Linked DNA regions of Haloactinospora alba. The protein of the gene in region 2 binds, or shares a complex with, the protein of the main gene of each other region. Links are inferred from orthologs where the notes say so. Each region holds a gene or a part of one and is shown on either strand. Other genes may lie near its edges. The genes, in order: rpsG and tig.

Region 1 (3,224 bases), 780 kb from region 2 along the record:
GAGCCGTCGGTCGAGCCGAGCCGTTCCGCGCCGATCCCGGAGGGGGAGTTCCCGGACTTCGACGAGAGGTCGGCCGACGCCGCCGCCGACGTGGACCCCTATCCCGGCTACGACAACATCGACTACTGGCCGGAGACGGATCCGGGAGCGCTGAGTACGGTGTGGCTCGGTGTGCTTTCCCTCGTCCCGGTCATCGGGGTGGCGTCCGCGGCGGTGGTGCTGTTGCTCACCGCCCCGAAGGCCCGGACCAGTATCGCCGAGTCCGGCGGTGAGCTCGAGGGAGTGAAGCTGGTCACGGCGGGGGTCGCCATGGCGTGGGCGGGGATCGCCCTGTTCGTGGTGGAGGTCGTCGCCGTGCTCGGTGTGCTCCTCACGGGGTGACCTACCGGCCGGACGCCGTCGCCGACCCGCCGCGCGGGTCCCACTACCACCGGGCCGGGGAGCGAACGGGGCGCCCGTCGCACCCCGGCCCGAACTCTGTACCGGAAACGGCGCGAGCATTCCCAGTAGGTCATATACTGGGAATGACCTACGGCAGTACGAGGCTACGAAGCCGGCGGACGGGAACGATGACCGCCGTTTTGACGGCGTGTTGTCCGTTCGGTACGCTCGAACTTCGTGCCCGTGAGTCGACGGGTCGCACGCGCGCTCGAAGACGGACCGCTGGCGGCGGATCACAGAGCAGCGCGTGGTGCTTCCTCCCATGACAATTAGCCGCCATGTCGCGGCGTCCACGAACGCACCAAGCGTGAGGTAGGCCGCGACACGCCCGGGTTCGGGGGCGGGTCGGGGAGGGAAAGCCAGCAGGTCAATAGCGACAGGCGAACAGAACCGGCGTAGGTCACGAGGAAGACGGAGACGCGGTGCCCACTATCCAGCAGCTGGTCCGCAAGGGCCGACAGGACAAGGTCGCGAAGAACAGGACTCCGGCGCTCAAGGGGAGTCCGCAGCGTCGTGGGGTGTGCACGCGTGTCTACACCACGACGCCGAAGAAGCCGAACTCCGCGCTGCGCAAGGTCGCCCGTGTGAAGCTGAGCAGTGGCACCGAGATCACGGCCTACATTCCCGGCATCGGGCACAACCTGCAGGAGCACTCCATCGTGCTCGTGCGGGGAGGCCGTGTGAAGGACCTGCCGGGTGTCCGTTACCGGATCGTCCGCGGTTCACTCGACACTCAGGGCGTCCGTAACCGCAAGCAGGCGCGTAGCCGTTACGGCGCTAAGAAGGAGAAGAAGTAACCATGCCGCGCAAGGGTCCGGCGCCGAAGCGCCAGCTCATCACCGATCCGGTCTACGGATCGCCGCTCGTTACCGCGCTGATCAACAAGGTGCTGTTGGACGGGAAGCGTTCCAAGGCACAGAGCATCGTCTACGGTGCGCTCGAGGGCGCCCGGGAGAAGACCGGCCAGGAGCCGCTCGTGGTGCTCAAGCGCGGCCTGGACAACGTGAAGCCCTCCCTCGAGGTGCGTAGCCGGCGCGTGGGCGGTGCCACGTACCAGGTGCCGGTCGAGGTCCGCTCCTCGCGCAGTACCACGCTGGCTCTGCGGTGGCTGGTCACCTACTCCCGGAAGCGCCGGGAGAAGTCGATGACCGAGCGCCTCATGAACGAGCTGGTCGACGCCAGCAACGGCCTCGGCGCCAGCGTGAAGCGCCGTGAGGACACGCACAAGATGGCGGAGTCGAACCGGGCGTTCGCCCACTACCGCTGGTAACCCCCGCGGCCGAATCGATACGAGAGACCGAGAGAAGACGAGCCACATGGCTACCACTGCTCTTGACCTTGCCAAGGTCCGCAACATCGGGATCATGGCGCACATCGACGCGGGTAAGACCACGACGACTGAGCGGATCCTTTTCTACACCGGGGTGAACTACAAACTCGGTGAGGTCCATGACGGCGCGGCCACCATGGACTGGATGAAGGAGGAGCAGTCGCGCGGGATCACCATCACGTCCGCTGCGACCACGACGCACTGGGATGACTACACCCTCAACATCATCGACACGCCCGGCCACGTGGACTTCACGGTCGAGGTGGAGCGCGCTCTCCGGGTGCTCGATGGCGCGATCGCGGTGTTCGACGCCAAGGAAGGGGTCGAGCCGCAGTCCGAGCAGGTGTGGCGTCAGGCGGACCGCTACGGCGTTCCGCGTATCTGTTTCATCAACAAGATGGACAAGGTGGGGGCCGAGTTCCAGCGCTGCGTGGACATGTTCTCGGAGCAGCTGGACGCGAACCCTCTGCCGATCCAGTTGCCCATCGGCGCCGAGTCCGACTTCAAGGGCGTGATCGACCTCGTCCGCATGCAGGCCTACGTCTGGAGCGACGAGGCCGCCAAGGGCGAGATGTACGACACGATCCCCATCCCGGAGTCGCACGCCGAGGCGGCGCGCGAGGGGCACGACAAGCTCATCGAGATCCTGGCCGAGGCCGACGAGGAGATCATGGAGCTCTACCTGGAGGGCGAAGTGCCCACGGTGGAGCAACTCGTCCCGGCCATCCGGCGGGCGACCATCGCCGGTACCGCTGTTCCGGTGCTGTGCGGCACGGCGTTCAAGAACAAGGGCGTGCAGCCCCTGCTCGACGCGGTGACCGCCTACCTGCCCTCGCCGCTGGACATCGACGCGGTCAACGGGTTCGACCCCAAGGACAGCGAGAAGGCGACCGAGCTCAGCCGCAAGCCGAGCGAGGAGGAGCCCTTCTCCGCCCTGGTGTACAAGATCGAGACCGACCAGCACCTTGGCAAGCTGACCTACATCCGGGTCTACTCCGGCGTGCTGGAGACCGGAACACAGGTGCTCAACAGCGCCAAGGGGCGCAAGGAGCGCATCGGTAAGATCTACCGGATCCACTCCAACAAGCGCGAGGAGATCCAACGGGTCGGAGCCGGCGACATCGTCGGCGTGATGGGGCTGAAGGACACCACGACGGGGGAGACCCTGTCGGACGCGACCAACCCCATCATGCTGGAGTCGCTCTCCTTCCCGGCGCCCGTGATCCAGGTGGCGATCGAGCCGAAGACGAAGAGTGACCAGGACAAGCTCTCCCAGGCGATCCAGCGGCTCGCCGACGAGGACCCGACCTTCCAGGTCTCCAGCGACGAGGAGACCGGTCAGACCGTGGTCTCGGGCATGGGCGAGCTGCACCTGGAGGTACTCGTCAACCGCATGCGGGACGAGTTCAAGGTTGAGGCGAACATCGGCAAGCCGCAGGTGGCTTACCGGGAG
Region 2 (3,254 bases):
GAGATCAGGTCGTTGGCGGTGACGTCGTCGATCACCGACCCGACGAAGATGATCCGCTCCTCGAAGAGCTTGTTGTAGGGGTTCATCTCCTTGACGCCGTAGGAGGTGCGCTCCACGTACGACGGGAGGATGTAACGGCCCTGCGGGCTCATCGGCGCCATACCGCCGCCGTAGGGATTGGGGTTGTACTCGGTCATGTTCGGGCCTTCCACACTGCGCCTATCCGCACGGACGGGGGTCGTCGATCAGCTCGGTTCACCGGTCACGTCGAGGGTTCCCTCCAGCACCTCGTCGATGAAGCCGTAGTCCTTGGCTTCCTGCGCCATGAACCACCGGTCCCGGTCGGAGTCCTTCTCGATCTGTTCGACCGTCTGGCCCGTGTGCACCGAGATGCGCTCCAGGAACATCTTCTTTACGTAGAGGAGCTGGTCGGCCAGGATCCGGATGTCGGAGGCGGTACCTCCGATGCCACCCGTCGGCTGGTGCATCATGACGCGGGCGTTCGGCAGCGCGAAGCGCTTGCCCTGCGTACCCGCGCACAGCAGCATCTGCCCCATGGAGGCGGCGAGCCCCATGCCCACGGTGCGGATGTTGTTCGGGATGTACTGCATGACGTCGTAGATCGCCATGCCCGCGGTCACTGACCCGCCCGGCGAGTTGATGTAGAGGGTGATGTCCCGCTGCCGGTCCTCGGCGGACAGCAGCAGCAGTTCTCCCACGATGCGGTTGGCGATCTCGTCGTCCACCTGCTGGCCGAGGAAGATGATGCGCTGGCGCAGCAGGCGTTGAGACGTCTGCTCATACGCCGAGGGCATCGGCGGCTCGGCCGTACGGGCGTCGGTTCCCATGGACTCATTCGTAGTCGGCGGCACTCTCGTCACCTGCTCCGGGTTCGAAACGGTTGCGATGCTTGCGACACTAACGCCCGCAGCTGGGCCGGGCGCACGCTTCGCAGGGATGTTCGCTTTGAGCGCAGGTCCTGTACCTGCGGAATAGGCCCCGCAACACGACTACGGGCCCCGAACCGACTCTCCGGCCGGTTCGGGGCCCGTAGCGGCGTGTCCTGCGGGCGACTCAGGAAGCGGGTTCCTCGTCCTGGTCGCGCTGCTCCGCCGCGGGCTCGCTCGTGCCCTCGGAAGCGTTCTCGGACTCGGCGGCCTCCTCCTGCTCGCCGGTCTCCTCGGCGCTCTTCTGCTCGACCACGTTGCCCGACTCGTCGGTGATGACGGCCTTCTCCAGCACGAGGTCCATGGCCTTGGAACGCACGACCTCGGTGTAGACGACCTGGATCTGCTCGGACTGGACGAGGTGCTGGGCAAGCTGGTCGGGAGAGACGCCCATCCGCTGGGCCTGCTCCACGACGTACTGGCTGAGCTCGTTGTTGTCGGCCGAGAGCTCTTCCTGCATCGCGAGCTGGTCAAGGATGAAGCCGGCCTTCACCGCGGAGCGCGCACCCTTGGTGAGCTCCTCCTCGAACTCCTCCTCGGTCTGCTCCTGGGACTCGAGGTAGGCCTCCTTCGTCAGCCCGCTCTGCTCGAGCTGCTGTTCCAGGCTCTGCTGACGACGGCTGATCTCCTCGTCGACCGCCGAGTCCGGCAGGGACAGCTCGATCGAGTCGACCAGCTTCTCCAGCGCACGGTCCCGGCCCTGCGAAAGCTGCTGGAGACGCCGGGACTCCTCCAACCGGGACCGGGTGTCGGCCCGCAGCTCCTCGATCGTGTCGAACTCGCTCGCCATCTGGGCGAACTCGTCGTCCAGCGCGGGAAGCTCCTTGACCTTGACACTGTGCACCGTGACGGTGACGTCGGCCTCCTGGCCCTGGTACTCACCGCCGACGAGGGTGGTGGAGAAGGTGGCGCTCTCGCCCTCGGACATGCCCTCCAGCGTCTCGTCCAGGCCCTCCAGCACCGTGTTGGTGCCGACCTCGTAGGACAGGCCACTGGTCTGCACGTCCTCCAGCGGTTCGCCGTCCACCGCCGCGGACAGGTCGATGGAGGTGTGGTCGCCGCTCTGGACGGGCCGGTTCGCCCCCACCAGTGTGGAGAAACGCTCCCGCAGGTTGGCGATCTGGTCCTCGACCTGCTCGTCGGTGACCTCGGCATCGTCCACTGTGACCTCGAGGCCCTCGTAGCCGGTCACCTCGAACCTGGGACGGATGTCCACCTCGGCGGTGAACGCGAGCTCCTCGTTGTCCTCGAGCTTGGTGACCTCCACGTCGGGCTGTCCGAGCGTGTAGATCTCCTCTTGCTGCACGGCCTGGTTGTAGAGCTCAGGGACGGCGTGGTTCACCGCTTCGCTGATCACCGCCCCGCGCCCGACGTAGCGGTCGATCAGCCGAGCCGGCGCCTTACCGGGGCGGAAGCCCTTGATTCGGACCTGCTTGGCGAGCGACTTGTATGTCTCGTCGAAGGCGTGCTCGAGTTCCTCGAACGGAACCTCGATGGTCAGCTTGACCCGGGTCGGGCTGAGCTCCTCGACATCGGTCTTCACGGGGCGGTACTCCTAGATTTCCGGCTGTTTTCCGGGACGACCCGGTACAGAGGCACATTCACGGTAACGATACTCACAAGCACCGGCCGCAACGGACTGTGACACCGAGTGCGGAACCTGACGCACGGTGATCGTGGTCTTGTGCTGATCCTGCCAAGTCTAGGGCAGGTGCACCGGGGCTCGTGGCGACCGGGATGCTGGCCGACCTGCCACAAGCCATTTCGTCGGGGAGGCGGGACTCGAACCCGCGGCCTCATGCTCCCAAAGCATGCGCGCTGACCAAGCTGCGCTACTCCCCGTGGATTTCGCGAGATGCACCCGGGACGGTGCACAACTCACTCCGTGAAGACTGTAGTGTTGTCCCCGTCGGCACAGACGAGTCTAGAGGAAACTCAGACGGCTTCGTGCCACGCGGGCGTAGTTCAATGGCAGAACTCCAGCCTTCCAAGCTGGCCATGCGGGTTCGATTCCCGTCGCCCGCTCTACGGAGAAAATCCGTTTCCCCTGGACACACGCCAGGCCCGGCCTCTGCGGGGGAACACACACGTGGAGGGAGCCCGAAGGGTTCCGTGCCACGCGGGCGTAGTTCAATGGCAGAACTCCAGCCTTCCAAGCTGGCCATGCGGGTTCGATTCCCGTCGCCCGCTCTACGGAGAAAATCCGTTTCCCCTGGACACACGCCAGATCCGGCCTCTGCGGGGGAACACACACGCGCTCACGCGCGCGTGGGCCCGTCCCGGACAGGGGCGGAATCTCCCCTCGGC

Evidence for each region.
Region 1: the proteins of tig (region 2) and rpsG are in contact, whole or in part, in a crystal structure (PDB 3GTY), measured with the Thermotoga maritima proteins. The link is inferred for Haloactinospora alba from one-to-one orthologs. Residues at the interface, in WP_004081061.1 of Thermotoga maritima: Glu122, Val124, Val129, Leu130, Tyr133, Glu188, Gly259, Ile262, Tyr263, Glu266, Ser270, Glu273, Gln274, Glu277, Arg308, Gln311, Ile312, Ser315, Tyr316, Glu325, Arg329, Arg336, Leu363, Phe366, Trp367, Arg373, Leu377, Arg381, Leu384, Glu387; in WP_004081843.1 of Thermotoga maritima: Lys34, Lys52, Lys55, Glu59, Arg62, Gln63, Glu66, Asn67, Lys69, Val71, Arg95, Ala109, Lys110, Lys111, Gly112, Arg113, Pro114, Glu117, Glu121, Ile124, Ala125, Tyr127, Asn128, Asn129, Thr130, Gly131, Lys135, Asp139, Arg142, Met143.

The regions. Positions count from the first base shown.
Region 1 is NZ_VFQC01000001.1:3,306,477-3,309,700, reverse strand. Bases 66-2,975 are described here. They hold rpsG (30S ribosomal protein S7), read left to right. Parts: upstream 66-1,240; coding sequence 1,241-1,711; downstream 1,712-2,975. Other genes in these bases: fusA (elongation factor G), read left to right, coding at 1,758-2,975; rpsL (30S ribosomal protein S12), read left to right, coding at 864-1,238; FHX37_RS14900 (hypothetical protein), read left to right, coding at 66-381. In the rest of the region: more of FHX37_RS14900, read left to right, coding at 1-65; more of fusA, read left to right, coding at 2,976-3,224.
Region 2 is NZ_VFQC01000001.1:2,528,611-2,531,864, forward strand. The notes cover bases 283-3,222. They hold tig (trigger factor), read right to left. Parts: upstream 2,491-3,222; coding sequence 1,075-2,490; downstream 283-1,074. Other genes in these bases: FHX37_RS11365 (ATP-dependent Clp protease proteolytic subunit), read right to left, coding at 283-815. In the rest of the region: FHX37_RS11360 (ATP-dependent Clp protease proteolytic subunit), read right to left, coding at 1-197; more of FHX37_RS11365, read right to left, coding at 246-282. UniProt on the Bacillus subtilis protein: Involved in protein export. Acts as a chaperone by maintaining the newly synthesized protein in an open conformation. Functions as a peptidyl-prolyl cis-trans isomerase.